Desulfocurvus vexinensis DSM 17965: one gene and its partner. The protein of the gene in region 2 interacts with the protein of the main gene of each other region in a pairwise test. Links are inferred from orthologs where the notes say so. Each region holds a gene or a part of one and is shown on either strand. Other genes may lie near its edges. The genes, in order: lhgO and G495_RS0116515.

Region 1 (15,295 bases), on a different replicon or contig from region 2:
GGTAGGCTCCGAACATGGCCCGCCCCGGGCGCCAGAAGGCGAAGATGACCAGGGCCACGGCGACCCAGCCGCGCCCGGCGGTCATGCCGTTGGTCCACAGGTGGGTGTAGGCCAGGGACAGGTAGGCCCCGCCCAGGCCGACCAGAAAGCCGCCCGTCAGCACGCCCGCCCAGCGCAGAGCCACGGGGTTCAGCCCCGCCGCGGCTGCGGCCCGGGGGTATTCCCCGGCGGCGGTCAGCCTCAGGCCCGGGCGGGTGCGGTGCCAGAAGAGCCAGAAGAGCGGGGGCAGGGCGAAGGACAGGTAGACCAGGGCGTCGTGGCGGAAGAACACGTCGCCCAGGACGGGGATGGCCGAGAGCACCGGCACGGCGAAGGGCTCGAAGCCCGGGGCGCTCTGGCCGATGAAGGGCGTGCCCAGGTAGTTGGCCAGGCCCACGCCGAAGATGGTCAGCGCCAGGCCCGAGACCGTCTGGTTGCCCAGAAAGTGCAGGCAGACCACCCCGTGCAGCCCGCCCACCAGGGCCGCCGCGCAGCCCGCCGCCAGCAGCCCCAGCCAGGGCGAGCCCGTGGCCTGGGCCGTGAGGAAGGCCGCCAGGGCGCCGACGATCATCATGCCTTCCACGCCGAGGTTGAGCACCCCGGCGCGCTCGGTGAACATCTCGCCCAGGGTGGCGAAGAGGATGGGCGTGCCGGACTGGATGGCCGCCGCCAGCAGGGGGATGATCAGCGCCAGTTCCATGTCAGCTTTCCTTGGCCGCCCGGGCCCGGGCGGGGCGCAGGCGGTAGCTGTTGAAGAACTGCCCGGCCAGCACGGTGAGCAGGATGAGTCCTTCCATGATGTCGCTGAAGGCCGCCGGAACGCCCAGCTCCAGCTGCACGTTCTTGCCGCCCACGCGCAGCGCGGCCAGGAAGAACGAGAACAGCGCGATGCGCGCCGGGGACAAACGCGCCAGCCAGGCGACCACGATGGCCGTGAAGCCGTAGCCGACCATCAGGCTGGGTTGCAGCCGCCCGGTGACCGCCGAGGCTTCCAGCAGCCCGGCCCATCCGGCCAGGGCGCCGCACAGGGCCATGACCAGCAGCACCAGGGTGTTGTAGGGCATGCGCGCGTAGCGCGCGGCGCGCAGACTCTCGCCGCTGGCCTTGAGCTCGAAGCCCAGGCGCGTGCGCGTGAGCAGCACCCACAGGCCCACGGCGCAGACCACGCACAGGGCCAGGCCCCAGTGCAGACGCGTGCCGGGGAAATGGCCGACCACGGCGGCGGGCACGAACTGGCTGGTCATGGGGAAGCCGAAGCTGGCCGGGTCCTTCCACGGGCCGTAGACCAGGTATTCCAGGACCAGGATGCCGATGTAGTTGAACATCAAGGTGGTGATGATTTCGTTGATGCCCAGGCGCAGCTTGAGCCACGCGGGCACGGCGGCCCAGGCCCCGCCCGCCGCGGCGGCGCACAGGAACATCAGCGGCAGCAGCAGGACCCCGGGCAGCCCCGGAAAGGTCAGCGCCGCCCAGGTGGCGCCCACGGCGCCCAGGGCGAACTGGCCTTCGGCCCCGATGTTCCAGACCTGCATGCGGAAGGTCACGGCCACGCCCAGGGAGCACAGGAAGATGGGCACGGTCTTGAGCAGGGTGCTTTCCACCGCGTGCCACGCGCCGAAGGCGCCGGACCAGAGCATGGCCAGCCCCTGGAGCGGGGCCTTGCCCTGGGCCGCGAGCAGCAGGCAGCTCACGCCCAGCGACACGGCCAGGGCGGCGGGAAAAATGAAAATGGAGCCCCAGCGCGGGGGCTCCATTCTCCTTGTGACGGCGAGCCCGAACATCGGCGCCTATTCGGTGGTGCCCACGACACCCTTGACGAACCAGGTCATGCCGAGCAGCGCCTCGTCGGCGGCCACCTGGCCGTCGGGCACCATCTCCTTGCCCGCCTGGTCGAACACCGGGCCGCTGAAGACCTTGTACTTGCCGTCGATGATCTCCTGCTTCTTGGCCAGGACCATGTCACGCACGTCCTGGGGCACCATCTCGCCGAAGGGCGCGAGGTCCACGGTGCCATCGGCCAGCCCGGGCCAGTAGGAGCCGTGCTTCCAGGTGCCGGCGAGGATCTGCTCCACGGCGTCCTTGTAGAAGGGGGCCCAGTTCCAGATAGGCGCGGTGAGGTGCGCCTTGGGGGCGAAGGCGGTCATGTCGGTGTGGTAGCCCACGGAGTAGACGCCGCGCTCCTGGGCGGCCTCCTGCGGGCCGGGGGAGTCCTGGTGCTGGGCGATGACGTCGCAGCCCACGTCGAGCAGGCTCTTGGCGGCTTCCTTCTCCTTGGCGGGGTCGTACCAGGTCTTGGTCCAGACCACGCGCACTTCGGCGGCGGGGTTCACGGCCTGGGCGCCCAGGGCGAAGGCGTTGATGCCGCGGATGACCTCGGGGATGGGGAAGGCGGCGGCGTAGCCCAGCTTGCCGGACTTGCTCATGGCCCCGGCGACCATGCCGGAGAGGTAGCGCGCCTCGTACATGCGGCCGAAATAGGCGCTCATGTTCGGGCCGGTCTTGTAGCCCGAGCAGTGCATGAAGGCGACGTTCGGGAAGTCCTTGGCGACCTTTTCCATGGAATCCATGTAGCCGTAGCTGGTGGCGAAGATGGCCTTGAAGCCCTTCTGGGCCATGTCGCGGATGATGGCTTCGGCGTCGGGGCCCTCGGGCACGGACTCCACGAAGGAGGTGGACACGCCGGGCATGTCCGCGATGACCTTGCGGGCCACGTCGTGGGAGTAGGACCAGCCCGCGTCGCCCGTGGGCGAAACGTAGATGAAGCCGATGCGGGCGTCCTCCCCCTGGGCGGGGGCGGCGGGAGCGGCCTGGGGCTCCGCAGCGGGGGCCGCCTCGGCGGGAGCCTGGGCGGCGGGTTTGGTTTCGGCCTTGTCCTCGCCGCAGGCGGCGAGCAGCGGCAGGGCGGCCAGACACAGCATCAGGGCGATGAGCCGGAATCCGCGCATTGTTTCCTCCAAAAGAATGATGACGTTTCCCCCCTCCCGTATCCTACCTGCCGCCTGTGGGGCAAGGCCGGAATGCCGGGACGGGGGCCATGACCCGGGGACTACGCGTCCCCGTTTTCCCGCAGTTTGACGATGGGCGGCACGAACCGGGATTCGGCGTCCCAGGGGAAGAGAATCCAGGTGTCCTGGCTGACCTCGGTGATGAACGTGTCCACCAGGGGCTTGCCCTGGGGCTTGGCGTAGACGGTGGCGAAATGCCCCCGGGGCAGCATCTCACGCAGGACGCGCAAGGTTCTGCCGGTATCCACCAGGTCGTCGATGACCAGCCAGCCCGCGCCGTCGCCGGTGGCCGTGCAGGGCTTGAGGACCTCGGGCTGCCCCTGGTCCTTCCAGGCGTAGCTGGACACGGACACCGTGTCGATGCGCCGCAGCTCCAGCTCGCGCGCGATGACCGAGGCCGGAACCAGCCCGCCCCGGGTGATGGCCACGACGCCCTCCCAGGGGCCGAGCTCCGCCAGGCGCCAGGCCAGGGCCTTGGCGTCGCGGTGCAACTGCTCCCAGGAAACGGGGTAGGTCTTCACATAGCGGTGTTGGGTGCTGCTCATGGCCGGGCCGGGGGTCGCTTGGTTTTCGGAAGAGGGGACTTTGATGGAATTTTGCGGGCAAGGCAAGCGTTTTCGGCCCGGCCCGCGCGGGGGCGTGCCGCCTTGGGCCGTGTTGGCCCCGCTTTTGCTGGAATTGTGCATCCGGCAGAGGGGGGCGGCCCGGAGCAGGGCTGACGAAGCAAGGAAATTCAAAGGGATGGGAGGGGAATGCGGGGAGCGGAATAAATCGTATTTTTTGACAAAAACGAGAATTACTTCTGATGCAATGGTTACAAAAACGTAAAAAATGACAAATCAACCTTTCACGTCAACACTCATGTCGAGGAGACGCGCATGAACGCTGCGGATACCGCCTTCATCCTGATCTGTGCCGCTCTGGTCATGTTCATGACCCCGGGGCTGGCCCTCTTCTACGCGGGCATGGCCCGGGCCAAGAACGTGCTGGGCACGGCCATGCACAGCTTCGCCATGCTCGGCGTCGCCACCATCGTCTGGGTGGTGGTCGGCTACACCCTGGCCTTCGGCACCGATGTCGGCGGGCTCATCGGCGGGCTGGACTACCTCTTCCTCGCTGGCGTGGGCATGGAGCCCGGCGGCCCGACCTCGAACCTGCCCCACCTGCTGTTCATGATCTTCCAGTGCATGTTCGCGGTCATCACCCCCGCGCTGATCACCGGCGCGTTTGCCGAGCGCATCAAATTCGGCCCCTTCGTGGTCTTCTCCATCCTGTGGCTCATCTTCGTCTACAGCCCCATGTGTCACTGGGTCTGGGGCGGCGGCTGGATGGGCGCCATGGGCGCCCTGGACTTCGCGGGCGGCGCCGTGGTGCACATGAGCTCCGGCGCGGCGGCCCTGGCTGCGGCCCTGGTCATCGGCAAGCGCAAGGGCTACGGCACCGAGCCCATCATCCCGCACAACCTGCCCATGACCCTGACCGGCGCGGCCATCCTGTGGTTCGGCTGGTTCGGCTTCAACGCGGGCAGCGCCCTGGCCGCCAACGGCGCCGCCGCCAACGCCTTCGTGACCACCCACGTGGCCACCGCCGCCGCGCTCATCGGCTGGCTGCTGGTGGAAAAGATGCACCACGGCAAGGCCACCACCCTGGGCGCCGCTTCGGGCGCCGTGGCTGGCCTGGTGGCCATCACCCCCGCTGCGGGCTTCGTGACACCCATGGGCGCGCTGGCCATCGGCTTCGTGGGCGGCGCCCTGTGCTACGGCGGCGTGATGCTCAAGAGCAAGCTGGGCTACGACGACTCCCTGGACGTGGTCGGCATCCACGGCGTGGGCGGCACCTGGGGCGCCCTGGCCACGGGCATCTTCGCCGTGGAATCCGTGGGCGGCGCCAGCGGCCTGCTCTCCGGCAACCCCGGCCAGCTCTGGATCCAATTCCTTTCCGTGGTCGCCACCTGGGCCTACTGCTTCACCGTGTCCTACGTGCTCTTCAAGGTCGTGGACGCCCTCATGGGCCTGCGCGTGAGCCACGAGGACGAAATGAACGGCCTGGACGTGAGCCAGCACAGCGAGGCGGGCTACCAGATCTAGCCCCGGCCCGGCCCGGGCGGCCCTTGCCCGGGCACATCGTCATGGACTATACCGGACATCCAAGGAGTTCACGGATATGAAGAAGATCGAGATCATCACCAGGCCGTTCAAGCTCGACGAGGTCAAGGCCGCGTTGACGGAACTGGGCATCCAGGGCATGACCGTCAGCGACGTGCGCGGCTTTGGCCGCCAGCGCGGGCACAAGGAGGTCTACCGCGGCGCCGAGTACCAGGTGGACTTCGTACCCAAGGTCAAGATCGAGGTGGTCGTGGCCGACGACATGCTGGCCCCGGCCCTGGCGGCCGTGCAGAAGGCCGCGCGCACCAACCAGATCGGCGACGGCAAGATATTCATCTCCACCGTCGATGACGTGGTGCGCATCCGCACCGGCGAAACCGGGAACGAGGCCGTCTAGGCCCCGGCCCGCCGTCAGCGGGTCGTCATCAGGACTTGTGGCCCCCGCGTCCGCCCGGGCGCGGGGGCCTTTCACGACACACGCGGCGGGGTACGCCCCGCACGGGAGGGCCATGCCCAAGGCCACGGATTCCCGGGCCGCTTCGGCCCTGCGCGCGGGGCGCGAGGCCCTGGCGGCGCAGATTCCCTCCGGCGGCGCGGGCCGCCGCTTCACCCTTGAGCTTTCGGCGCTCATGGACGCCTATTTCCAGGCCCGGGTGGCCGAGGTCTGGCCCCGGGGCGCGGCGCCGGGCCCGGGCCGCGGGCTGGCCCTGGTGGCCGTGGGCGGCTACGGGCGCTCCGAGCTGTGCCTGCACTCGGACATCGACATCCTCGTGCTGTGCCGGGGGCGCATCCCGGCCCAGGCCCTGGACATGGCCCAGGCCCTGTTCTACCCGCTGTGGGACCTGGGGCTGGACCTGGGCCACGGCTTTCGCAGCGTCAAGGAGTGCGTGGCCCTGGCGCGCACGGATTTCGAGGTCATGGCCTCGCTGCTCGACGCCCGCCTTGTGGCCGGAGACGCGGACCTGCTGGCCGGGCTGCGCGCCACCCTGGCCGCCAAGGCCCATGGCCCGCGCGCCCGGGCCTTCACCGGCTGGCTGGCGGCGCAAAACGCCGGACGCCTCGCGCGCCATGGCGACTCCAGCACCCTGCTGGAGCCCGACCTCAAGCAGGGCGCGGGCGGCCTGCGCGACATCCACCAGGTGCTCTGGCTGGGCCGCGTGCACCACGGCGCGGGCACCCTGGACGCACTGCTGCGCGCCGGGCGGCTCACCGAGGCCCAGGCCCACTTCCTGGCCGACGCCCAGCGCCTGCTTTTGCGCGTGCGCAACCTGCTGCACCACGCCAGCGGGCGGCGCAACGACCGCCTGCACCTGGCCCTGCAACCGCGCGTGGCCGCCGCCCTGGGCTACGAGGACGGGCCCGATTCCCTGGCCGTGGAACGCTTCCTGGGGCGGCTGCACCGCGACATGGCGGGCATCAAGGCCCTGCACGCCGCCTTCTGGGCCGGGCTGCCCGGGGCCGGGGGCGGGCGGGGCGCCCGGCCCGTGCGGACCCTGGGCCCGGGCGTGGTCGAGCGCGAGGGGCAGCTGCACTTCGACGTGCCCGGCGGCTACCCGCGCGAGCCCCAGGTCTTGTCTGACATTTTTGTCTACAGCGCGCGTTCGGAGCTGCCCCTGTCCTGGGAGGCACGCGGCTTCGTCTCCGGGCACCTGCATCTGGTGCGCGAGCGCCTGCGCGACGCCCCCGGCGCGGTGCAGGGCCTGCTGGACGTGCTCGCCTCGGGCGGCGCGGCCCCGGCCCTGGGCCAGATGCTGGAAACGGGCTACCTGGGCGCGCTGCTGCCCGAGTTCGGGCGCGTGCAGGACCTGGTGCAGTTCGACACCTACCATATCTACCCCGTGGGCCAGCACACCCTGCGGGCCATCGAGCTGCTGGAGGGGCCCCTGGACGGCCCGGGCCGCGCCTTCGCCGCCCTGCGCGACGAGCTGCCCGCGCCCCGGCGCCTGGCGCTCATGCTCGGCGCGCTGCTGCATGACATCGGCAAGGGCCTGGGCGGTGGGCACTCCCGCAAGGGCCGGGCCATCGCCACGGCCCTGCTGGAGCGCTGGGGCCTGGAGCCGGAGCTGGTGGCCGATGTGGCCGTGCTGGTGGGCGAACACCTGACCCTCTACGAAACGGCCACCCGCCGCGACCTGGGCGACGAGGCCGTGGTCGCGGCCTGCGCCGGGGTGGTCGGCGGCGAACAGCGCCTGCGCATGCTCATGCTGCTCTCCTTCGCCGACGCCACGGCCACGGGCCCGGGGGTCTGGAAGCCGTGGGCGGCCAGTCTGCTGTGGGAACTGTACGCCAAGATCCTGCACATCCTGCGCGGGGGGCGGCTGGCCAGCGCCGACGCCGTGCGCGCCCTGGGCGACATGCGCGAGGCCGTGCGCGCCCGGGCGGCGGGGGCCTTCGCGCCCCAGGCCGTGGAGGAGCTGCTCGAACTCATGCCCCAGCGCTACCTGCTCACGGCCACGCCCGAGGCCGTGGTGCGGCATATGGGGCTGGTGCGCCGCCTGCGGGGCATGGTGGCCGAGGCCGAGCGCGTGCGCCCCGGCGGGCGCGGCGGCACGGGGGTGGTGGCCGTGGAGGCCAGCGAGCTGGCCGACAGCGGCTGCTGGGAGGTGGCCATCGCGGGCATGGACACCCCGGGGCTGTTCGCCACCCTGGCCGGGGTGCTGGCCCTGCACGGGGTGAACATCGTCTCGGCCCAGTGTTTCGCCTGGCGCGACGCCACGGTGGTGGACGTGTTCACCGTGTCCGACCCGCCGGAATTCCTGAACCCGGATGACCTGTGGTCGCGGGTGGGGGCCTCGGTGCGCGGGGCCATGAGCGGGCGCCTGGACCTGGACTGGCGCATCCGCGAAAAGCGCAACGCCCCTACGGCGCCGAAGTCCCTGGAAATCGAACCCGAGGTGGCCATCCACAACGCGGCCTCGGATTTCCACACCGTCATCGAGATCACCGCCGCCGACCGCCTGGGCCTGCTCTACGATGTGGGCACCGCCCTGCATGGCCTGGGGCTGTCGGTGTCCATGGCCAAGATCGCCACCTACGGCGACCGCGTGGCCGACGTGTTCTACGTGCGCGAGGCCGCAGGCGGCAAGGCCGACGGCCACGAGCGCCTGCGCGCCATCGAGGCCGCCCTGCTGGCCTGTCTGGCCGGTGGCTGACCGACCCGGAAAATTTTCTTCCGCCGCCTGCGGGCCCTGGATGTTTGGGGCGCGCGGTGCTAGCCTGTGCAGGCTGAGGGTCTGCGCGCCCGTCTCGTTGCCGCGCGGGAACACCACGACATCCGCTCTGTAGAAGGAAGGCACTGCATGCATCTGTCTCGAAGCGTTCTTCTCGTCTGTCTCGCCGCTGGCGTCCTTGTTGCCGGGGCCGGTGCCCTGGCCGCCCTCGGGCTGGACCAGGGCGCGGGGGCCCTGGCCGCGTTGTCCCTGGCCGCTGGCGCGGCGGTGGCCCTGGCCGCGCTGCCCCTGGGGCTGGTGGTGCGCCGGGCCGTGGGCGAGCCCGCCCGGGCCCTGGGCGAGGCCGCCCGGGCCGTGGCCCAGGGCCGGGCCCAGACCCTGGACGCCCCCCGGCCCGCCGGGGCGCCCCTGGACGCGCTGCACGACGCCGTGGCGGCCATGGCCCAGGCCCTGGCCGGGCGCGCCCAGGCCGCCGAGGCCGAGGCCGCGGGCCTGCGGGCCCGTCTGGAGGCCATGCAGGCCGATCTGGGGCAGTGCCGCGAGCGCGAAGCGGGCTCCCAGGCCACCCTGGACAAGCTGCGCGTCACGGCCAACCGCGCCTTCAGCATTTCCGCGCAGGTGGCCTACTCCGCCGAGGGGCTGGCCTCCCAGGTCATGGAGGCCGGGCACGGCACGCGCCTGCAACAGGAGCGCGTGGCCGAGACGGCCACGGCCATGGAGGAGATGAACGCCACGGTGCTCGAAGTGGCGCGCAACGCCTCGGCGGCTGCCGACGGCGCGGCCTCGGCCCGCACCCGGGCCCTGGCCGGGGCCGACGTGGTCCAGCGCGCCGTGGCGGCCATCGGCAAGGTCAGCGCCCTGTCCGAGGAGCTGCGCGGCAACATGGGCCGCCTGGGCACCCAGGCCGAAGCCATCGGCCAGGTGATGACCGTCATCAGCGACATCGCCGACCAGACGAACCTGCTCGCGCTCAACGCGGCCATCGAGGCCGCGCGGGCGGGCGACGCCGGGCGCGGGTTCGCCGTGGTGGCCGACGAGGTGCGCAAGCTGGCCGAGAAGACCATGCACGCCACCCAGGAGGTGGGCACGTCCATCCGGGCCATCCAGCAGGCCGCCCGGGACAACCAGAAGAGCATGGAGGAGGCCGCCCACGCCGTGGAGGAGGCCACCGGGCTGGCCGGGGAATCCGGCGCGGCCCTGGGCGAGATCGTCTCCCTGGTGGACGACAGCTCCGGGCAGGCCCAGAGCATCGCCGCCGCCTCCGAGGAGCAGTCCGCCGCCTCCGAGGAGATCAACCGGGCCATCGACGAGGTCAACGCCGTGGCCAGCGACACCGCCGAGGGCATGGCCGCGGCCTCCAAGGCCGTCAAGGACTTGGCCGGGCTGGCCGCCGAGCTGCAACAGCTCTTCGAGGAACTGCTTGGCTCGGGCGGCGCCCGGCTGGCCCAGTCCGCCACCGAGATGCGCGGCATCCTGCCCAAGATGATGCAGGACTTCGTGCGCAAGCAGTACGGCGAGGCCGTCTACGAGCATATGGTCGAGGAGATGGGCCGCCCGACCTTCCTGGCCAACCGCAGCTATCCCGACAAGGTCATGGAGCAGATGGCCGGGATCGTGGCCGCGCGCAAGGGTCTGGAGCCGGGCAAGGTGCTCTACGAGTTCGGCTACTACACGCCCACGGAGTTCAAGAAGCTCTACCGCCGCTATTTCAAGACCACGGATCTCAAGGACTTCTACCTGAACATGAACCGCACCCACGCCGAACTGACCCGCGAGGAGCCGGGCATCACCCCGCCGCGCTTCTCCTACGAGGACAAGGGCGACGTGCTGATCATGAACTACCACTCCAAGCGCGCCCTGTTCACCTACTTCGAGGGCATCCTGAACGGCATCGCCAAGCTCTTCGAGCGCAAGGTGCGCATTGCCGTGACCCCCAAGGGCGCGGACACCGCCCGGGCGGAGATCCGCTTCCTGTAGCCCGGCGCGGGGCCGGGCGCGAACGGGGAGGGGGCGGCCCGCACGGGCCGCCCCCTTTCCTTGCGCCGTCGCGTGGAAGTCGGCGCGCCATCATCAGTTCGTAACCCGCGGCGGCTACCCATGGCAGGACTCAACCCCAGGAGGATTGCCATGACCGCCGACGACAAACTGGAAATCCGTACCTATCTGGAAGAGAAGCTCTCGTTCCTCGGGGGGCGCGAGCTGTCCATCGCCGTGCGCAGCTGCCCTGACGAAAACGACTGCGCCACCATGCTGGCCGAGGTGCACTGCAACGTGATCCTGCGCGAGCGCGAGACCCGCGAGTTGCGGGAGATCCTGCGCGCCCTGGACAAGCTCAAGGCTCCCGGCTTCGGCTACTGCGAGGACTGCGGCGAGTACATCGGCCTGGCCCGGCTCAAGGCCCGGCCCCAGGCCCGGTTCTGCATCGACTGCCAGACGGCCCGCGAACTGGTGGCCGCCTGACGCCCGCCGCTGGCGGGTGGACGCACCGGCGGCATGGCCGCCATGGACGGCGCGCTGCGGCGCGCGGGGTGGCCTTTGCCGCCGCGCGGCAGGGAGGGGGCCCGGCCCGGGCCGCCCGCGCCCCACGGCCAGCCCTGTGGGCGCTGGCGCAGGGCAGCTTTGAGCCCGCGCCGCCCGCGTTTGCGCAGCCCCGGTCCGGCTGCCCGCGCCCGGCCAATGGACGCGACAAGGCCCCGGGAGCGCGCGCTCCCGGGGCCTTGGTGCGTTCTGCCCTCAGCGGGGCAAGTCGAAGTGGATGGTCAGCTCGTTGGCCCCGTCTTCGCGGCGGTAGGCCAGCCCGTCGGCCATCTGGCGGACGAAGAAGATGCCCAGCCCGCCGATGGGCCGTTCGTCCACCCCGGCGTCCAGGTCCGGCGTGCAGGCCGCCAGGGGGTCGAAGGGCGGGCCCCAGTCGCGGATGACCAGGACGAAGCGGCCCGGGTCGGCGCCGCAGCAGAGCTCCACCTCGCCCTGGCCGTCCGGGTAGGCGTACCGGGCGACGTTGACCAGCAGCTCTTCGAGAATCAGCTCCAGCTTGCCCTCGCGGTCTGCGGGCAGGGCCGCCTCGCGGGCGCAGCCGAGCACGAACTCCCGGTACTGGTCGAGCCGGTCCAGGGCGGCGGGCAGGCGCAGGGTCGCCACGGTGCCCTAGGCTCCCGTCGCTTCCTCGACGGTCTTGTACACCGAGAACATGGCCGTGAAGCCCGAGATGGCGAACACCTCCTGGACCATGCCCGAGAGGTTGGCGAAGGCGATGCGCCCCTGGCAGGCCTTGAGCTTCTTGGCCGTGGCCAGGATGCCGCGCAGCCCGGCGGAGGAAATGTATTCCAGGCCGCCCAGGTCCACCACCAGGGCGGTCTCGCCCGTGTCGATGGCCTCGGCGCAGATTTTCTCGAAATCGGGGGCGGTGACGGCGTCCATGCGCCCATTGACCCGGACGACGAGGAAAGCGCCCTTCTTCTCGGTGATGCAGTCCATGCTTGGCTCCTTGTCTGTGATGAGGGGGACGCCAACGGCCCTGGCCTGACGGCGGGAGGGGCGGTCGTGTGTCCTGCGTCATGCCCTATCATTGTCGCGGTGCAAAAACAACAGGCCAGCGGCGGGCGCGGGCACACGGGGCAGCCCCGGAGGGCGGGCGGACGGGGAGGCATGCGGCGCAGGGGGCGGGGCGCGCCGCTTGACTCCGGCCCCTGGCCCGGGCCCGCCCCTGCGCCCCGGAAAGTCCGATTTCCCTTTGCGCGGCTCCCCGGCTTTGGGTATCCTGCCTGGACCGGGCCAGCCCTTGCGGGCCGGGCCGGAGTACCGGGGAAAGCAAGGAGGTGGACGTGCCGGCGAGACTGTTGCTCCTGGTCCTTTGTTGCGGCCTGTGCCTGGGGCCTGTCCGGGCGTGGGCCGACGACCGCGATCTGATCATTGCCACGGCGACCATGGACGGCACCTTCCACCCCGTGGGCGTGGGCCTTGGCGCGCTGATCAGCGTGAAGCTCGCCGGGGGGCTGGGCGTCTCGGCCCGGGCCATGAGCTCCGCCGGGTCCGCCGAGAACCTGCGCCTGCTGCGCGAGGGCCGGGCCGACCTGGCCCTGCTCCAGGGGCTGTACGGCCAGCAGGCCTACAACGGCGAGGGCCCCTACCAGGGCGCGCCGTTCCAGGACTTCCGCGCCGTGACCATGCTCTGGGAGAACGTGGAGCACTTCGTGCTGCTGTCGCGCTTCGCGGCCACGGGCACCATCGCCGACCTGGGCGGCCTGCGCGGCCATTTTGCCATCGGCAAGCGCGAGTCGGGCTCCGAGGGCTCGGGCCGGGCCATCCTGGAGGCCCTGGGCCTGGACACGAGCGGCCTGACCATGGAGCACCTGGGCTATGTGCCCGCCGTGCAGGCCATGCTGGACAACCGCCTCGCGGGGGCCAACACCCCCGCCGGGCCGCCCATCCCGGCCATCGGGATGCTCCTTGGCCAGCTCGGGCCCGAGGGCGTGCGCATCCTCGAATTCACCGACGCCCAGCTTGCGACCCTGCGCACCCGCTACCCCATCTGGAACCGCTACGTGATTCCCGCCGGAACCTACCCCGGCCAGGACGCCGACGTGCGGACCGTGGCCCAGCCCAACTTCCTGGCCTGCCGGGCCTCCCTGCCCGAGGACGTGGTCTACGCCGTGACCCGGGCCATCTTCGAGAACCTGCACATGCTGCACGAGATCCACGCCGCCACCCGGGCCATGGCGCCGGAGCGGGCCGCCGTGGGTCTGCCCGTGCCCCTGCACCCCGGAGCCGAGCGCTACCTGCGCGAGATCGGGGCCATCCCCTAGCCGGGACGCCCCAGGGCGGCGGCCTGCTGCGTCAGCGAAAAACCAGGCCGCTTCCGCAGGCGTGGGGACGCCGCGCGTCCTGGATTTTCCCGCCACCCTGCCTTTCGCGGTGCCCGGGGGGCCTGCGAATCTTGATTCCCGCAACAGTCGGCCCGCCGGGGCCTACGCCGTGAAATGCCCGTCGCACAGCATCCGGGCAAAAGCCATGGAGCTGGTGAAGGCCGGGGATATGGCGTTGAGCACATGGACGGTGGGCCCGTCGCTTTCCACCAGGAAATCCATGACCATGGCCTGGGTCGCCGTGTCCACCAGCTGGGGGCGGATGCCCACCTTGGGGCTGGGCTCCAGGTCCTGCGGGGTCAGCCCGCGCACCAGCCGTGCGCAGTCGGCGAAAAAATGGCGCGGCAGGTACTTGCGCAGCTCCTCGCGGGCCAGGGCGCGGAACTGCGCGTTGCCCAGCAGCATGCGCGCGCCGCGCAACAGGATGCGCGGGGCCTCGGCGTCCAGCCCGCGCAGCAGCCCGTAGTTCTCGCGGCCCAGGGCCGGGGTGGCCGTGGGGCCGATGTACACGTCGCCCGCCACGCCGCGCGTGAAATGCACGCCCAGGAACGGGGTGCGCGGGTCGGGCACGGGGTAGATGCTGCCGCGCACCAGCCCGGCCCGCCCGGGGCGCAGCCTGCGGTAGCAGCCCTTGAAGGGCACCATGGCGAAGCGTCGCCCCAGGCCGAAGGCGTGGGCCAGGGTGTCGGCGTGGGCCCCGGCGCAGTTGAGCAGCCGCGCGTAGCCCACGCGTCCCTGCGAGGTGGCCAGGGCGCCCGGCCCCGCCGGCCCCGCCACCCGGCAGCCGGTGAGGATGCGCACCTTGCCGCTGGCGGTCAGCTCGCGGGCGATCTGCGCCAGCACCGCGCGCGGATCGACCACCGCTGTGAGCGGCGAATGCAGGGCCCGGCCCGCCGTCCGGGCGTGGGGCTCCAGCTCGGCCAGCTCCTGCTCGTCGAGGAGCGCCACGGGGCTGCCGTTGGCCAGGGCCCGGCGGTGCAGTTCCTCCAGGGCCGGGAGCTGGGCGGGGTCCGGGGCCACGATGACCTTGCCGCTCCCGGCCAGGGGCAGGCCGCGCTCGGCGCAATAGGCGCGCATCAGCCGGTTGCCTTCCAGGCAGGTCCGGGCGCGGGCCGAGCCCGGGGCGTAGTAGATGCCTGCGTGCAGCACCCCGGAGTTGCGGCCCGACGCGTGGGCCCCCAGGCGCTCTTCCTTCTCCAGGATCAGGATCTCGTCGGCCCCCCGGGCCACGAGTTCCCTGGCGACGGTCAGGCCCAGCACGCCCGCCCCGCAGATGACGATTCCGGCACTCGGCATGGTCGGCTCCGTGAAACAGGATGGACCCCGCCCATAGCACGGGCGGGGGCGGCGGGCAATTTCCCCCGCCCGCCCCGGGGCCTTGCATTGTCGGGCCAGGGGGGGTAATCATGGCCCCCTCACGCCCGCGCCCGGCCCCCGGGGCCCGGGGCGGAGCAACCCCCAACCTTCCGGAGCATTTGATGAAAAATGTCATCGTGACCCTGGCCGCCGCGCTGGTGCTTGCGGCCTCCCTGGCGGGCTGCCAGCAGAAGGGCGCCGCCGGTGTGGCCGTGCTCGACCCCAACAAGGTCTTCACCACCTGCGAAGCCTGCGTCCAGGGCGGCGACTACCTGCGCACCCTGGGCCAGGGCCTGCAGCAGGAGCTGACCGAGATGCAGGGCACCCTGCAGGGCGAAAAGAGCGAGCCCGACGCCGAGGCCGTGGCCAAGTTCCAGGCGCGCTACCAGGAGATCCAGCAGAAGATGGTCGGCGAGCAGACGCGCATCGCCACCAAGCTGGACGAGGCCTTCCAGAAGGTGATGGAGGACTACCGCGCCAAGAACGGCGTGGCCGTGATCCTCAACAAGGAGAACGTGCTGTCCTTCGACGGCGCCACCGACGCCACCGACGCCATCATCGCGGCCTTGAACGCCGCCGCCGTGGACCTGGAGCTTCCCGCCGCCGCGCCCGAGGCCGCCCCGGCCCCCGAGGCTGCCCCTGCGGCGCAGCCCGAGGGCGAGAAGAAGGCCGAGTAGCCTCGTCGCCACAAGGTTCCGGACGGCCCGCGCGGCACTGCCGCGCGGGCCGTCGTGCGTTTTCCGGCCGGGGCCGCC
Region 2 (15,144 bases):
GCACGGGCAGCCCGTGGTCTACACCGCCGTGCCGGTGCTGGCTGGGTCGCGCGTGGCGGGCGTGGTGGTGGCCCTGGCTTCCCTGCGCGAGGCCCTGGCCGGGACGATCCTGCCCCCGGAGTACGGCTTGGCCCTGGTGGTGCCCGAGGGCGGCGACGCCCCCGCGCCGGACCAGGGGCTGGCCGTGACGGCCACCCTGGGCGGGGCCGGGCGCGACCTGCCCGCGCCCCAGGCCCTGCGCGCCCACGGCGTGGCGCGCAAGGGCCAGGTCTACGCCACCCTGGTGGAGCTGGCCGACTCGGAAGGCCAGCCCACGGCGGGGGTCGTGGTCAGCTACAACGCCTCGCTGCTCGGCCAGTCCAAGTGGAACCGCATCAACCTCTTCGCCTGGTTCTTCATCGGCGGCGCGCTGGTGCTGTGGTTCGTGCTCTATGCCAACGTCACGCGCATCGAGCGGTTTTTCAACCGCCTGAAGAAGATTATCATCTCCTCGCACTCCAACTACTTCGGGGAGCGCTTCGAGGCGGACCATCTGCACTGCCTCGACGTGATGCACTGCCACAACGAGGAGTGCCCCGTGTACCAGAACCCGTCCCTGGTCTGCTACCTGGAGACGGGCTCCGAGGCCATTTCGCCGCGCTGGCGCGACACCTGCATCTTCCTCAACAAGTACGACAGCTGCAAGGCCTGCCCGGTGTACGCCATGCGCCGGGGCGACGAGCTGACGGAGATGCGCAACGTGGTCAACACCAAGATGCGCCTGTGGAGCAACTTCCTGGGCCGCGTGGGGCACCTGATGGCCTACGTGCTGCGCAGCCAGGAGCACACCGGGCGCATGCCCTCCCTGGACGAGATCTCCGACCGCCTGGAGGAGATGGCCAAGCTGACCTTCTTCAGCCGCGACCTGCAGGGCGTGCTGGACAAGGAGGAGGTCCACGCCCAGCTCGGGCACGTGTTCGCCGACCATTTCAACCTGCGCCGGCTCATGCTCTACGAGGTGCGCGCCGACGACGGCACGGTGGAGGTGGTGCTCGACACCATGCCCGACCAGCCCCTGTGCCGCGAGGCCGTGCTGCGCAACGTCGAGGCCTGCCGCGCCTGTCGCACCGCCGAGGACGTGGTCTCCTTCTACAACCCCGTGCTGTGCCCGCACTTCAACTGCGACCAGGACAAGGACGTGCGCTGCTGCCTGCCCATGGTCATGGGCGGCAAGGTGGGCGGCGTGGCCACCTTCCTGGCGCCCCGGCGTGAGTGGGAGGGGCTGCGTAAGCAACTGCCCATCCTGCGCAAGTATCTGGACGAGGCCGCCCCGGTGCTCTCGTCGCTGCGCCTGCTGATGCTCTCCAAGGAGCAGGCCCTGCACGACCCGCTCACGCGCTGCCACAACCGGCGCTTCCTGGACGAGTTCATCACCACCTTCGAGCCCTTGGCCGACCGCGAGAACCGCACCACCGGCCTGCTGATGTGTGACATCGACTACTTCAAGCAGGTCAACGACGAATACGGCCACGAGGCGGGCGACGCGGTGCTCAAGCAACTGGTGACCATCATCCAGGCCACCATCCGCAAGACCGACCTGCTGGTGCGCTACGGGGGCGAGGAGTTCCTGGCGCTGCTGCAGAACGTGGAGCCCGGCACCTCCGAGCGCGTGGCCGAGAAGATCCGCGCCACCGTGGAGCAGACGGCCCTGCGCCTGCCCGGGGGCACGACCATCCGCAAGACCGTCAGCGTGGGCGTGGCCGAGTTTCCCCAGGACGCGCCGGGCATGTACAAGGCCATCAAGTTCGCCGACGTGGCCCTGTACGAGGCCAAGCGCAGCGGGCGCAACAAGGTCATGCGCTTCGCGCCGGGGATGTGGACGGAGCAGGAGTACTAGCGCCGCGTTCACGACGCGAAGGGGGCAGATGTCTGCCCCGCAGGGCCGCGCGCCGGGCGGCCGGAGGCACGATCTGGCGGCGCCAGCGGGAGCACCCGTGGTGCCGCCGTTTTTTGCGGACACCGCCGTGTGATATATTTTTCACAATCGGCGATTTCCTCCTGCGGCGGGGCGGGTGGATTTCGGGGGCTGTCCGGGTCCGTTCCGGCTCCCGGCCCTGGGGCTGCGCCGGAAGGCTTCCGGTGCTTCCAAGGTAATACCCTTTTATTCCAGTATGATAATCTTTTCGTCTTGGGCTTTCCTTTGGCCAGGGGCAGGCCTGGCGGCACAAAAACTCTTCGGTTTCCGCCAGTGGGCAGAAGGGGCCAGGGTCTCCCGGGGCGGAGCGCGGCAGCCCTCCGGGCGGCCCAGAGCGTTGTTTTTCGTCTTGGAAGGTGCGAAGGCGAAAAAACACTTTAAGGACCTTGAATAGCTAAATTTTATTACGAAAATAATCGGTCTGGACCAGCCTTGGGGAGGTCAAAGGCCCGGCCAGGATTTTTTGGCTTATCTTGATGAAATATAATTGATTTTTAGTTCAACGTGGCCAGGGCTGGCTATTGCGTGAAATCAGTAACGAACGTTGCAGTCCATTGCGGACTCCCCTAAGACGAAAAAGCTGGTTGAATACCCCTACCTTGGAGGACTGTACTCATGGAACTGCTGCGCAAAGTGCTGGTTGCCTGCTTCGTCATGGCGTTCGTGATCGCCCTGGCGGGCGCGGCCCAGGCCGGGCCCATCGTCATCAAGTATTCCCACGTCGTTGCCGAAAACACGCCCAAGGGCCAGATGGCCATCAAGCTCAAGGAGCTTGTGGATGAGCGCCTGGCCGGGAAGGTCGTGGTGGAAGTGTTCCCCAACTCCCAGCTCTTCGACGACGACAAGGTGCTCTCGGCCATGCTGCTGGGCGACGTGCAGCTGGCGGCCCCGGCCCTGTCCAAGTTCGAGAAGTTCACCAAGCGGCTGCAGATCTACGACCTGCCCTTCCTGTTCCGCGACATGGAAGCCATCGACCGCTTCCAGCAGGGCCCCCAGGGCCAGGAGCTGCTGAACTCCATGGCCGACAAGGGCCTCGTCGGCCTGGGCTACCTGCACAACGGCCTCAAGCAGATCAGCTCCAACATGCCCCTGCGCGTGCCTGCCGACGCCAAGGGCCGCAAGTTCCGCATCATGCAGTCCGACGTTCTGGCCGCGCAGTTCGAGGTCCTGGACGCCGTGCCCCTCAAGGCGCCCTTCTCCGAGGTCTTCACTCTGCTGCAGACCAAGGCCATCGACGGGCAGGAGAACTCCTGGTCGAACATCTATTCCAAGAAGTTCTACGAGGTGCAGCCCTATATCACCGAGACCGACCACGGCGTGCTGGACTACATGCTGGTGACCTCCGCCGAATTCTGGAACAGTCTGCCCGAAGACGTGCGCACCGTGCTCAAGGAGTGCATCGACGAAGCCATCGTGCACAACAACGTCGTCTCCGACGCCAAGTCCATCGAGGACAAGCAGAAGATCGCCGAGTCGGGCCGCACCGAGATCATCGAGCTGACCGACGCCGAGCGTGAGCAGTGGGTCGAGGCCATGAAGCCGGTGTGGAAGCAGTTCGAGGGCGACATCGGCACCGAAATGCTGGAGGCCGCCGTTGCCTCCAACAAGAAGTAGCCGGACCGGTCCATGGCCACCATACGCATGATTCTCAACCGCTTCGAGGAGGGGGTCATCTCCCTGCTGCTCGCGGCCATGACCCTGGAAGTCTTCGTCGAGGTCATCCTGCGCTACGGGTTCAACACGGGCCTGCTCTGGGGAACGGAGCTGACCCTGCACCTGGGCGCGTGGATGGTGCTCTTCGGGGCGTCCTACGGCATCAAGGTCGGCTCGCACATCGGGGTGGACGCGTTCTTGCGCGTCCAGCCCCCGGCGGCGCGCCGGGTGATCAGCACCCTGGCCGTGCTGGGTGCCATGTGCTACTGCGTCCTGGTGATGATCGGCGCCTGGGCCTATCTCGCCAAGATGTACGCCATCGGCATCGAGTTGCAGGATATCCCCGTCCCGCGCTGGATGGCCCACAGCATCCTGTTCATCGGCTACGTGATGCTGTTCGCGCGGCTGCTCGAGCTGCTGGTGCGTGTGGTCACGGGCAAGGCCGACGGCTTCAAGCTGCCCGACGAGGCCAAAGAGGGCATCAAGATGTACGTCAAGCGCGGCGCCGGGGGTGCAACTGCTCCCGGTGCCACGCCTGACGGCGGGGAGGTGCCCAGGCCATGACCACCGTCGCCCTGTTCCTCATCCTCTTCCTGTGCCTGCTCTCGGGCATGCCCATCGCCATGGGCCTGGGCCTGGCGAGCATCTCGACCATCCTGTTCTTCTCCAACGATTCGCTGGCGTCCGTCTCCCTGAAGCTCATGGCCAACCTGGGCGAACACTACACCCTGTTGGCCATTCCGTTCTTCATCCTCTCCTCGTCCTTCCTGTCCACGGGCGGGGTGGCCAACCGGCTGATCCGTTTTGCGGTGGACTGCGTGGGCTCCATCCGGGGCGGCCTGGCCATGGCCTCGGTGCTGGCCTGCATGCTCTTCGCCGCCGTGTCGGGCTCCTCGCCCGCCACCGTGGCGGCCATCGGCAGCATCGTCATCGCGGGCATGGTCCGCTCCGGGTATCCGGAGTCCATGGCTGCGGGCGTCATCTGCAACGCGGGCACCCTGGGCATCCTCATCCCGCCGTCCATCGTCATGCTCGTCTACGCGGCGGCCACCGAAGAGTCCGCCGCGCGGCTGTTCATGGCCGGTGTCGTGCCCGGGCTGATGATGGGCCTTATGCTCATGGCCGTGATCTACGTGGTGGCGCGGGTGAAGAATCTGCCCGCCCAGCCCTGGCCGGGCGTGCGGGCGCTGCTGCTCTCGTTCATCTCGGCCTCGGGCGGGCTGTTCCTGATCTTCATCGTGCTCGGGTCCATCTACCTCGGCGTGGCCAGCCCCACCGAGGCGGCGGCCCTGTCGGCGGTGTACGCCTATGTGGTGGCGGTGTTCATCTACCGCGACATGGGCCCGCTCAAGGGCGTGCCCTGGCGCACGTCCGGCGAGAGCCTGGGGGCGGCGGCCCTGCGCAACGTGGGCGGCATGCTCCTGGCCTTCCCCAGGAGCCTCTACCACCCCGAGGTGCGCAAGGTCGTGCTGGACGCCTCCAAGGTGTCCATCATGCTGCTGTTCATCATCGGCAACGCCATGCTCTTCGCCCACGTGCTGACCACCGAGCGCATCCCGCACCACATCGCCGAGCTCATCGTGCACTGGAACCTGCCCTCCTGGGGGTTCCTCATTGTCGTCAACATCCTGCTGCTCATCGCGGGCAACTTCATGGAGCCGTCGGCCATCCTGCTGATCATGGCGCCCATCCTGTTCCCCATCTCGCAGCAGCTGGGCATCGACGGCACCCACCTGGGCATCATCATGGTCGTGAACATGGAGATCGGCATGATCACGCCACCGGTGGGCCTGAACCTGTTCGTGACCTCGGGTATCACCGGCAAACCGCTGACCTGGGTGCTGCGCGCGGCGCTGCCCTGGCTCATGGTCCTGCTGGTCTTCCTGGTGCTGGTCACCTACATCCCGGAGATATCCCTGACCCTGCCCGACTACATCGACAAGATGCGCGGCTACAAGTAGCCCGGGCGGCCCCACCCGAAACCAAGGCCCCCGCCGGAGCGTTCCGGCGGGGGCCTTTCGTTGCGCGCAGGGGGCGGGCGCGGCTATTCGGCCTTGCCCTCGCGGCTGGTGATCAGGATCAGGTGGTAGCCGAACTGGGTGCGCACCGGGCCGTGGACCGTGCCCACCGCCTCGGTGAAACAGACCTTGTCGAATGCCTCGACCATCATCCCGGGGCGGAAGGTGCCCAGGTCACCGCCCTGGCGGCCCGAAGGGCACTTGGAATGCTCGCGGGCCATGGCCTCGAACTCGGCCCCGGCCTCGATCTTCTGCTTCAGCTCCAGGCAGGCTTCTTCCGTGGGCACCAGGATGTGCTTGGCGGTACAGGTCAGCATGGGGGGATCTCCTTGCGTTTGCGCGGTGATTTGGACGCCCGGCCCGGACGGGGCCACGGCGGGAGGGGCAGGGTCGCACAAGGGGCCGTCCTTGGCAAGGCCGGGCCCGCCCGCCCGGTCCGACTTTTCTTGACAGACGCTGCGGCGCACGGTACGGCTATGCTCCCAATCCCTTGAAGTCACGGAGAAGCGATGAGAATCATTGTGCAATTTTTTGCAGTTGCCCTCCTGGCCCTGGCCGTATGCGCCGTGGACGCAAGCCCCGCCGACGCAGCCCGCTTTGGCGGCGGCAAGTCCTTTGGCGGCAACAAATCCTTCAACCAGAACTATTCCAAGCCCGCGCCGACCCAGCGCCAGACCGGGCAGCAGCAGATGGGCGCCCCGGCCCGCCCGGGCATGGGCGCCATGGGCGGCATGCTCGGCGGCCTGCTGGCCGGCACCCTGCTGGGCTCGCTGTTCTTCGGCCAGCCCTTTGCCGGGGGCGGGATGCTCGACATCCTGCTCATCGGCGGAGTGTTGTTCCTGCTCTTCCGCCTGCTGCGCGGGCGCAGGCCCATGGCCCAGCCCGCCGGGGCGGGCATGGGCTACGGCGGGCCGCCCTCCGGCCCCATGACCCGCGACGCTGGGCCCGGCGCGGCCTGGGGCGGGCTGGCCAGCGCCGCCGATGCCCGGCCCGAGGTCAGCACTCCCCCGGGCTTCGACGAGGCTGAGTTCCTGCAGGGCGCCAAGGCCGCCTATGGCCGCCTGCAAACCTCGTGGGACGCCCGCGACCTGGACGACATCCGCCAGTTCACCACCGACGCTGTGTTCTCGGAAATCGGCGCCCAGGCCCAGGCCGACCCCGGCCCCTCGCGCACCGAGGTGCTGATGGTCGATGCCCGGCTGCTCGAAGCCCGCGCCGAGGGCCCGGCCACCCTGGCCACCGTGTACTTCGACGCCCTGCTGCGCGAAAACCAGGGCGGCACCACCGCCCAGGTCCGCGAGGTCTGGCATTTCCGCCGCCAGGACGACGTGTCCGGCGGCATGTGGCTGCTCGACGGCATCCAGCAGCTCGAGCAGTAGCCGGGGCGGCGCTCCGGTATTTCCGGCAGGCGGCGCGGGGCAGCCCCTGCGCCGCCTGCTGTGCTTGGCCCAGGCTCCGGAGCGGGCCATTGACAGGGCGTGGCGCAGTCGCTACCCGGGAAGCATCCGCCAAAAGAGGGGGGCGCATGGCCTGGCATTGGGTGAAGCGGCTGCTGGACCGGCTTGGCGCGCCGGAACTGGCCTGGGTGCAGGTGGAGATCACCACCCGCTGCAACGCGCGCTGCGGCTATTGCCCGCGCACGGCCCTGGGGCCGCGCTGGTCCAGCCGGGACATGCCGCTCGAACTCTTCCGCGAGTTGCTGCGCTGCCTTGGCCAGACCAGGCAGGCGCACCTGCAAGGCTGGGGCGAACCCCTGCTGCACCCGCAGTTTTTCGAAATGGTCCGGCTGTGCAAGGCCAGGGGCCTGGCCGTGAGCACCACCACCAACGGCATCGCCCTGGATGACGCCAGCCTGCTGCGCCTCGTCGAGCTGGAGGTGGACGTGCTGGGGGTCAGCCTCGCGGGCACCAGCCCGCAGGCCAACGACGCCCTGCGGGCCGGGACGAGCATGGAACGGCTCGCGCAGCGGCTGGGTCGCCTGGCCGAGCTGAAGGCGCGCCTGGGTAAGCCTCGCCCCGAGGTGCACTTGGCCTACCTGAACGTGGCGGACGGCCCGCAGGATCTGGCCTTGCTCCCGGAGCTGGCCCGCGACATGGGCGCCACCAAGATCATGGTCAGCGAACTGTCCCCGGTGGCGACGCCGGAAATGCCCGGCTTGGCCCAGGATCCACGCCGCCTGGGGCTGGACGGGGGTGAGGCGGCGTATCAGGCGCTGGCCGAGCGCGGCGCGGCCCTGGGGCTGGAGGTCTTCTGGGCCTCGCGCCTGCGCCGCGTGACGGGGCTGCCCTGCACGGAGAACCCCGAGACGGCCTGCGTGGTGGGGGTGCAGGGCCAGGTCACGCCCTGTGTCTCCTGCTGCCCCGTCCTGGCGGGCGAAGGAGAGGGGACCGGGCCCGCAGCGTTGCCCGCCGTCCGGCCCATGGTCTTTGGCGACCTGCGCCGCGACTCCCTGACCGACATCTGGCACAGCGAACCCTACGCCCGTTTCCGGGCCTTGTTCGACCCCCAGGCGCAGGAGCCCTTGTGGCCGCCGCAGTGCGCGAACTGCCCGCAACGCGGCGAGGTGCGGCCCCTGGAGAGCTGACGCAACGGCACGGCCTCTGCCCCTTGCATCTTCTTTTGCCCCTGTTCCGTTCCCTCCGGGCCCAGGCCCTTACGCCGAGGCGCCAGAAGGCGCGCGTCCCCTGGCCTGCGGGCCTTGCCGGGCCGGGCGGCCTCAGCCGGCCCGCTGCGCGGGCGGCGCCGTGCCCACAGGCAGGCGGATGATGAATTCGGCGCCGTGGCCGGGCTCGGAGTCCAGGGTGAAGGAGCCTTTGTGGTTGTTGGTGATGATGAAGTAGGACACGGACAGCCCCAGGCCCGTGCCTTCGCCCGGGGCCTTGGTGGTGAAGAAGGGCTCGAAGATGCGCTTGCGGTTTTCCGGGCCGATGCCCGGGCCGTTGTCGCGGATGCGGATCTCGGCGTAGCCCGCCTCGGCGCGGGTGGTGACGGTCAGGGTGGGCCGTGCGGGGGGCGGCCGCATGCCGCTCATGGCCTGGGCGGCGTTCTTGAAGACGTTGAGCAGCACCTGCTCGATCTCCGTGGGCGTGCAGGGCACCTGGGGCAGGGCGGGGTCGAAGGTGCGCTGGATGTGGATCTTGCGGAAATCGTAGCGCTTTTTCAGGTCGTAGTCGCTGGCGGCCAGGGCCAGCACGCGTTCGATGAGGGCGTGCAGGTCGGTGGGGACGTGGCGCGAGGAGCTGCGGCGGCTGAAGTTGAGCATGTTGGCGACGATGGCCGCCGCGCGCTGGCCCGATTCGCTGATGCCGTCGAGCATGCGCAGGACGCCGCGCTCGCGCATGTAGGCCTGGATGGTGTCCATGCTCGTGCCCAGGGCGGCGGCGGCCTCGCGGTTGGCGGGCAGCTCGGGGCTGGTGCGGCGACGGATGTTCTGGGCGCTTTGCAGGATGCCGCCCAGGGGGTTGTTGATCTCGTGGGCCATGCCCGCGGCCAGCCCGCCCACGCTCATCATCTTCTCGGTCTGGATCATGATCTCTTCGAGCTGGACGCGGGTGGTCACATCCTCGATGCGGATGACGGCGCCGCCGTCGCCCTCGCCGGACAGGGGGGCGAAGGCTAGGTCGTAGAAGGCGCTGCGCGCGTCGCTGGGCCCCGGCTGGTGCTCCAGCTTGCCCGCGCGGCCCATGGTCAGCGCGGCACTCAGGTGCTTGCGCGCGCCCTGCAGGATGGGGAAGAGCCGGTAGGCGTCCTGGCCCCGGGCCTGCGCGGGGTCCAGGCCGCACAGCCGGGCGGCGCCCGCGTTCATGAGCGTGACACGGGCCTGGGCGTCCACGGCGAGCACGGCGCTGGCCAGGGAATCGACGATGCTGCCCAGGTGCGCACGGCTGTGGCGCAGGTCGCGCTCGCGCCCGGCGATCATGGCGGCCATGGAGGTGAACTCGCGCTCCATGACGCCCAGCTCGGCGAAGGTGTCGGGCCCGGCGATGGCCGAGTCGCGGTAGTCGCCGCGTGCGGCGTGTTGCAGGGTGCCCGCGAAGGCCGACAGCGGGGCCACCACGCGGCGGTGCAGCTCGTAGCGGAAGCTGGCGGCGATGATGGTGAAAAAGGCCAGCAGGAAGACGATCAGCCCGGCCACGGTGCGCGACACCGGCACGAGAATCTCGCCCAGGGGGGTGAACAGGGCCAGGCGCCAGCCCAGCTCGGGCAGCACCTCCACGGCCCCGGCGTGCAGGACGCCCTCCTGGCGGAACACGGCGGCCAGTCGCTCCTGGTCGCCCAGCCTGGAAAACAGCTCCCAGCCGCCGACATTGGTCTGCTGGCGGACCTGGGTGTCGTCGGGATGCACGATGAGGTTGCCGTGGGCGTCGGTGAGCAGCAGCCGGGTGGCCTCGCCGGGCGGGGCGAAGTCGTTGAGGTGCGCGCGCAGGGCCTCCAGGCTCAGCTCGGCGACGATGCTCCAGCCGCCCCGGGCGGGGTGGGCGAGGTAGATGGTTAGGCCTCCGGCGCCGGGGGCGTAGACGGGCCGGGAGATGCCCTGGCCCTCGCCCGCCGGGTTGAACAGGAAGGGGAAGTCCTGCCCGACCATGCCCGAGGGGTAGGCCGCGGTGATGTCGCCGTCCTGGTTGAGCCACAGCAGGCGCTCGAAATGCGGGAATGAGGCATAGAGGTTGGCCAGCTCGGCGGTGAGCGCCCGCTCGGAAGCGGCGGGGACGTCCAGCGAAGCGTGGCGCAGGGCGTGGCGGGTGTCGTCCATGTAGGCCGCCACATAGCGCGCCAGGGACTGGGTCAGCATGGCGTTGCGTTCGACGAGCCCGGTGTACTGGCGGTAGGCGATGGCCGAGCCCAGCACCAGGGTGAAGACCAGGCTCGGAGCCAGGACCAGCACCAGGAGCTTGCGGTGGATGATGGCGTTGAGGGACGGGGCGTTCATGGCTCGGCGACGGTGGCGATGGTTGTGAACTCGCGCCCGGCCACGGCCACGATGAACGCGGGGCGCTGCACGTCGCCGAACTCGTCGAGGCGCAGGGGAGCGACGATGCCGGGCAGCTCGGTCAGCCCCGCCAGGGCGGCGGGCAGCCGGGCGGGGTCGCCGCCCGCGCCGCGCAGGGCCGCGGCCAGCACCAGGCCGCATTCGTAGCCGAAGGCGGCGGCGAAATTGGGCTCCCAGCCGAAGCGTTCGCGGTAGCGCGCGACGAAGCGCTGGAACTCGGGCCGGGGGGTGTCCGCGCTGTGGCTGACGGCGAACAGGATGCCCTCGGCGGCCTTGCCCCCGGCCTGGAGCAGCTCGCTGGTGCAGGCCCACATGGAGCTGTAGATGCGCAGGGTCTGGCCCTGGTGGCGGAGCTGGCGGGCCAGGGCGGCCAGGTCGCGGGCCGAGGTGGTGGCGTGCACCGCCGGGGCGCCCAGGGCGCGCAGCTGGCGGGCGGCGTCCTCCCAGTCCCCGGCCTGGGAGGAGTGGACCCGCAGGTCGGCCAGCACCGTGCCGCCTCCGGCGGTGAAGCGCTCGGCGAAGGCTGCGGTGTAGGGTGCGGCGTAGGGTTCGTTGTCCAGGTCGGTGATGGTGACCACGGCGCGCAGGCCGTCCTGCTCCAGGCAGTATCGGGCCATGGCGCGGGCCCAGGTGGTCGAGGCGGGGATGACGCGGAAGAAGCCGTCCTTTTTGCCCGAGAGCAGGGGCGTGGAGGTGGTGGGCGAGAGCAGCGGCACCCCGGCCTCTTCGGCCACGGGCAGGGCGGCCAGGGTCTGCACGCTGGTCATGGGGCCGACGATGGCGGCCACGCCCTCCTTGGCCAGGTCCAGCACGGCGGCCTGGGCCGTTTCGGGGGTCGGGCCATCGTCGCGGGCCAGCAGCAGGAGCGGGCGGCCCAGCACGCCGCCTGCGGCGTTGATGTCCTCCAGGGCCATGGTCAGGCCGTTGCGGCCCTGCACGCCCAAGTCGGAGAAGCGGCCCTCCAGGGGTCCGGCGAAGCCCACGCGCAGGGGCTCGGGCTCGCCGCATGTCGCCAGGGCGACACACAGCAGGATCGCGGAAAGGATCCTGGCGGCGGTGCGGGCGTGGCGCATGGGCGGGCCTCCGGCTGCGGTGGAAGGCCCGGTGATCCAGGGCCATCAGCCCCAGGCTAGCACAAGCGGCGGCAATGGCAAACGGGCAATGTCGTCCGGGCCGGGTTTGTCCGGCTGGTGTCCGCCCGGGTCCGGCCCGGGCTCAGTCCGGGTCCTCCAAGGCGGAGGTGTCGCCTGCGTCCTGGCCCAGCTCTTCGGCGCGCAGGATGCGGCGCATGATCTTGCCGCTTCTGGTGTGCGGCAGCGATTCGCGGAACTCGATGGACTTGACCACGGCCACGGGCCCCAGCTCGCGCCGGACGTGGGCACGCAGGGCGGCCACAAGGTCCTCGGCGGTCTCGAATTCCTTCTGCCAGCCGTCGTGCAGCACCAAAAAGGCTTTGGCCACCTCGCCCTTGATCTTGTCGGGGATGCCGATGACGGCGGCCTCGGCCACGCAGCGGTGGGCCACCAGGGCGCTTTCCACCTCGGCGGTGCCGATGCGGTGCCCGGCGATGTTCATCACGTCGTCGGCGCGGCCCTGGATCCAGTAGTAGCCGTCCTCGTCGCGCCGGGCCACGTCGCCCGCGTAGTACACGCCGGGGATCTTCTCCCAGTAGGATTTCTTGTAGCGCTCGGGGTCCTTGTAGATGGTGGTCATCATGGCCGGCCAGGGCCGCTTGAGCACCAGGAACCCGCCCTTGCCCGGGGGCACGGGGTTGCCGTGGGCGTCCACCACGTCGGCCTCGATGCCCGGCAGGGGCTTGTTCACCGAGCCGGGCTTGAGCAGCGAGATGGGCAGCGGGCTGATCATGAACATGCCCGTCTCGGTCTGCCACCAGGTGTCCATGATTGGGCACTCCGAGCGGCCGATGTACTTGTAGAGCCAGACCCAGGCCTCGGGGTTCATGGGCTCGCCCACGCTGCCCAGCAGGCGCAGGGTGCTGAGGTCCTTCTTGCGCGGGTACTGCACGCCAAAGCGCATGAGCATGCGCACCAGGGTCGGCGAGGTGTACAGGATGGTCACGCCGAAGCGGGCCACCACGTCCCACAGCCGGTCGGCCTGGGGGTAGAGGGGGTGGCCCTCGTACATCACCGTGGTCGTACCCGCCACCAGCGGGCCGTAGATGACGTAGCTGTGCCCGGTGATCCAGCCCGCGTCGGCGGTGCACCAGAAGATGTCCGTGGGCTTGATGTCGAAGACCCAGTCCAGGGTGCGGGCGATGCCGACCATGTAGCCGCCGTGGGCGTGCACGATGCCCTTGGGCTTGCCCGTGGCCCCCGAGGAGTAGAGCAGGAACAGCGGGTCCGTGGCCTCCATGACCTCGGTGGCGCACACGGGGCGCTCCTGGCGCACCAGGTCGTCGTACCACAGGTCGCGCGGCTCGTGCATCTCGGTGTCCACGTTCACGCGGTGGACCACCACGCACGTTTCCACGCACTCGGCCCCGGCCCCGGCCAGGGCCTCGTCCACCAGGGCCTTCAGGTTGATGATCCGTCCGTTGCGGTAGAAGCCGTCGGCGGTGATGACCACCTTGGCCTGGGCGTCGGCCACGCGCTCGCGCAGCACCTTGGCCGAAAAGCCGCCGTAGACCATGCTGTGGATGGCCCCGAGCTTGGCCACGGCGAGCATGGCGATGGCCGTTTCGGGCAGGATGGGCATGTAGAGCACCACGCGGTCGCCCTTGGCCACGCCCAGGGTGCGCAGGGCGTTGGCGAAGCGGTTCACCTCGCGGTAGAGCTCGTAGTAGGTGTATTTGCGCTGGTCGCCGGGCTCGCCCTCCCAGATGAGCGCCAGCTTGTTCTTGTTGGCGGTCTCGATGTGGCGGTCCAGGGCGTTGTAGACGATGTTGCAGCGCGCGCCGGGGAACCAGCGGTAGAACGGCGGGTTGGAGTCGTCGAGCACGCGGTCCCACTTCTTGAACCAGTCCAGCTCGTGGGCGGCGTCCTCCCAGTAGGCCAGGGGGTCCTGCTCGGCGCGGCGCTGGGCCTGTTCGAGCTGGTGGGGGTTGATGTTGGCCTCGATCACCAGTTGGGGCAGGGGGCGGAAAACCCGCTCCTCCTGCAAAAGGGCGTCCAGGGCTCCTGTCTGGTCCATGCTCGGGCTCCTTGCTTGTGGCCGCCGCGCGGGGCGGCGGGCCGTCGGTGCGCCCCGGGGGGCGCGGCGGACGCGGGCGCGTCCGCTACAATCCGAGAATGCGTTTGAGTTCGGTGATGCGCCGCCTGCTGATGGGCAGTTCGATGCGCGTCTTGCCCTGGGTGCGCAGCATGAAGTTGCTGCCGGGCAGCGAGGCGATCTCGGTGACCATCTCCAGGTTCACCAGGTACTTGCGGTGCACGCGGAAGAACCTGTACTGGCGCAGGCGGTCTTCCAGGACTTTGAGCCGGTAGGAGGTCAGGAACTTTTGCCCGGCGGTGTGCACATAGGAATAGTCCTCGTAGGCCTCGACGAAGATGATCTGGGTGTAGGGGATGAGCACCGTGCGCCCGTCCAGGGTGATGGGCAGCTTTTCGATCTCCACCGGGCGCGGGGTGGTGCCGTATGCCCAGGCCTGGGAGAGGGCCTTCATGAAGCGGTCCTCCTCCTCCTCGCCCAGGGGCAGCTGCACGGTCTGCTCGTCCTCGTCGGGGTCGTCCCCGTCGCCCCAGGGGGCGGGCGCCGGGATTTCCTTGAAATGCGCGCGGAACTGCGAGAGCCGGGCCACGGTGCGCGCAAAGCGCTCGCCCGAGGGCGGCCACAGCAGGTAGTCCGTGGCGCCCAGCTCGAAGGCAGCGAAGGCCTTGGACTCGTCCGCGGCCAGGAACACCAGGGCGGGCTTGTGCCTGCGCCCGGAGAGCATCTGGGCCAGCTCGAAGCCCGAGGCGTCGCCGGGCAGGTCCAGCCCGAGGAAGAAGATGCCGTAGGGCACGTGCTCCAAAAGCTCCAGGGCCTCGAAGGCCGTGACGGCCTCGCCCAGCACGCGCACGAAATCCACGCCCGCCAGGTGCTCGCGCAGGGCGGCGCGCACGGCGGGGTCGGGGTGCAGGAGCAGGGTGTTCAGGTAGCGCATGGGCCTGGCCGTGGTTGCTGTGGTTTTTGGGCCTCTTGGCGGAGCCTCTTCCGGACTACCGCGAAACGGGGGCCCGCGCAAGGGCGCCTTCGGCAGGCGGCGCCCAGCGCCCGGCGGACGGCGGCGCGAAGCATTAGACTTCCGGTCGCAAATGCCTTACAAGGTGCCCACGTCCCGGCCCGGCCCCCGGAGGCGAAGACTCCCCTGGCGGGTTCAAGCACATGACCAAGATCACCACCATTCGCAACTTCAGCATCATCGCGCACATCGACCACGGCAAGTCCACCCTGGCCGACCGCATCCTGGAGCTGACGGGCCTGGTGTCCGAGCGGGAGCGGCGCGAGCAGTACCTGGACCGCATGGAGCTCGAGCGCGAGCGCGGCATCACCATCAAGGCCCAGACCGTGCGCATCCCCTACCGCGCGGC

What was found.
Region 1: the proteins of G495_RS0116515 (region 2) and lhgO interact in binary tests that used the Escherichia coli proteins (3 or more experiments, as listed by UniProt). The link is inferred for Desulfocurvus vexinensis DSM 17965 from one-to-one orthologs.

What each region holds. Positions count from the first base shown.
Region 1 is NZ_JAEX01000007.1:47,181-62,475, reverse strand. Bases 12,384-15,295 are described here. They hold lhgO (L-2-hydroxyglutarate oxidase), read right to left. Parts: upstream 14,481-15,295; coding sequence 13,287-14,480; downstream 12,384-13,286. Other genes in these bases: G495_RS0108045 (OmpH family outer membrane protein), read left to right, coding at 14,663-15,217; G495_RS0108055 (TAXI family TRAP transporter solute-binding subunit), read left to right, coding at 12,384-13,124. Outside these bases: G495_RS0108110 (ABC transporter permease), read right to left, coding at 1-739; G495_RS0108105 (ABC transporter permease), read right to left, coding at 741-1,820; G495_RS0108100 (BMP family ABC transporter substrate-binding protein), read right to left, coding at 1,827-2,984; gpt (xanthine phosphoribosyltransferase), read right to left, coding at 3,086-3,589; G495_RS0108090 (ammonium transporter), read left to right, coding at 3,923-5,131; G495_RS0108085 (P-II family nitrogen regulator), read left to right, coding at 5,208-5,546; glnD ([protein-PII] uridylyltransferase), read left to right, coding at 5,659-8,301; G495_RS0108075 (methyl-accepting chemotaxis protein), read left to right, coding at 8,449-10,296; G495_RS18260 (TraR/DksA family transcriptional regulator), read left to right, coding at 10,447-10,779; G495_RS0108065 (ATP-binding protein), read right to left, coding at 11,053-11,460; G495_RS0108060 (STAS domain-containing protein), read right to left, coding at 11,467-11,796; more of G495_RS0108055, read left to right, coding at 12,144-12,383. UniProt on the Escherichia coli protein: Catalyzes the dehydrogenation of L-2-hydroxyglutarate (L2HG) to alpha-ketoglutarate and couples to the respiratory chain by feeding electrons from the reaction into the membrane quinone pool.
Region 2 is NZ_KI912583.1:90,732-105,875, reverse strand. What follows is about bases 4,298-7,058. They hold G495_RS0116515 (peptidylprolyl isomerase), read right to left. Parts: upstream 5,943-7,058; coding sequence 5,652-5,942; downstream 4,298-5,651. Other genes in these bases: G495_RS0116510 (Tim44 domain-containing protein), read left to right, coding at 6,135-7,004; G495_RS0116520 (TRAP transporter large permease), read left to right, coding at 4,298-5,568. In the rest of the region: G495_RS20730 (diguanylate cyclase), read left to right, coding at 1-1,876; G495_RS0116530 (TRAP transporter substrate-binding protein), read left to right, coding at 2,570-3,568; G495_RS19960 (TRAP transporter small permease), read left to right, coding at 3,581-4,171; more of G495_RS0116520, read left to right, coding at 4,168-4,297; G495_RS20725 (radical SAM protein), read left to right, coding at 7,151-8,209; G495_RS20720 (sensor histidine kinase), read right to left, coding at 8,342-10,555; G495_RS19945 (ABC transporter substrate-binding protein), read right to left, coding at 10,552-11,688; acs (acetate--CoA ligase), read right to left, coding at 11,831-13,765; G495_RS0116480 (LytR/AlgR family response regulator transcription factor), read right to left, coding at 13,851-14,717; lepA (translation elongation factor 4), read left to right, coding at 14,939-15,144. UniProt on the Escherichia coli protein: PPIases accelerate the folding of proteins. It prefers amino acid residues with hydrophobic side chains like leucine and phenylalanine in the P1 position of the peptides substrates.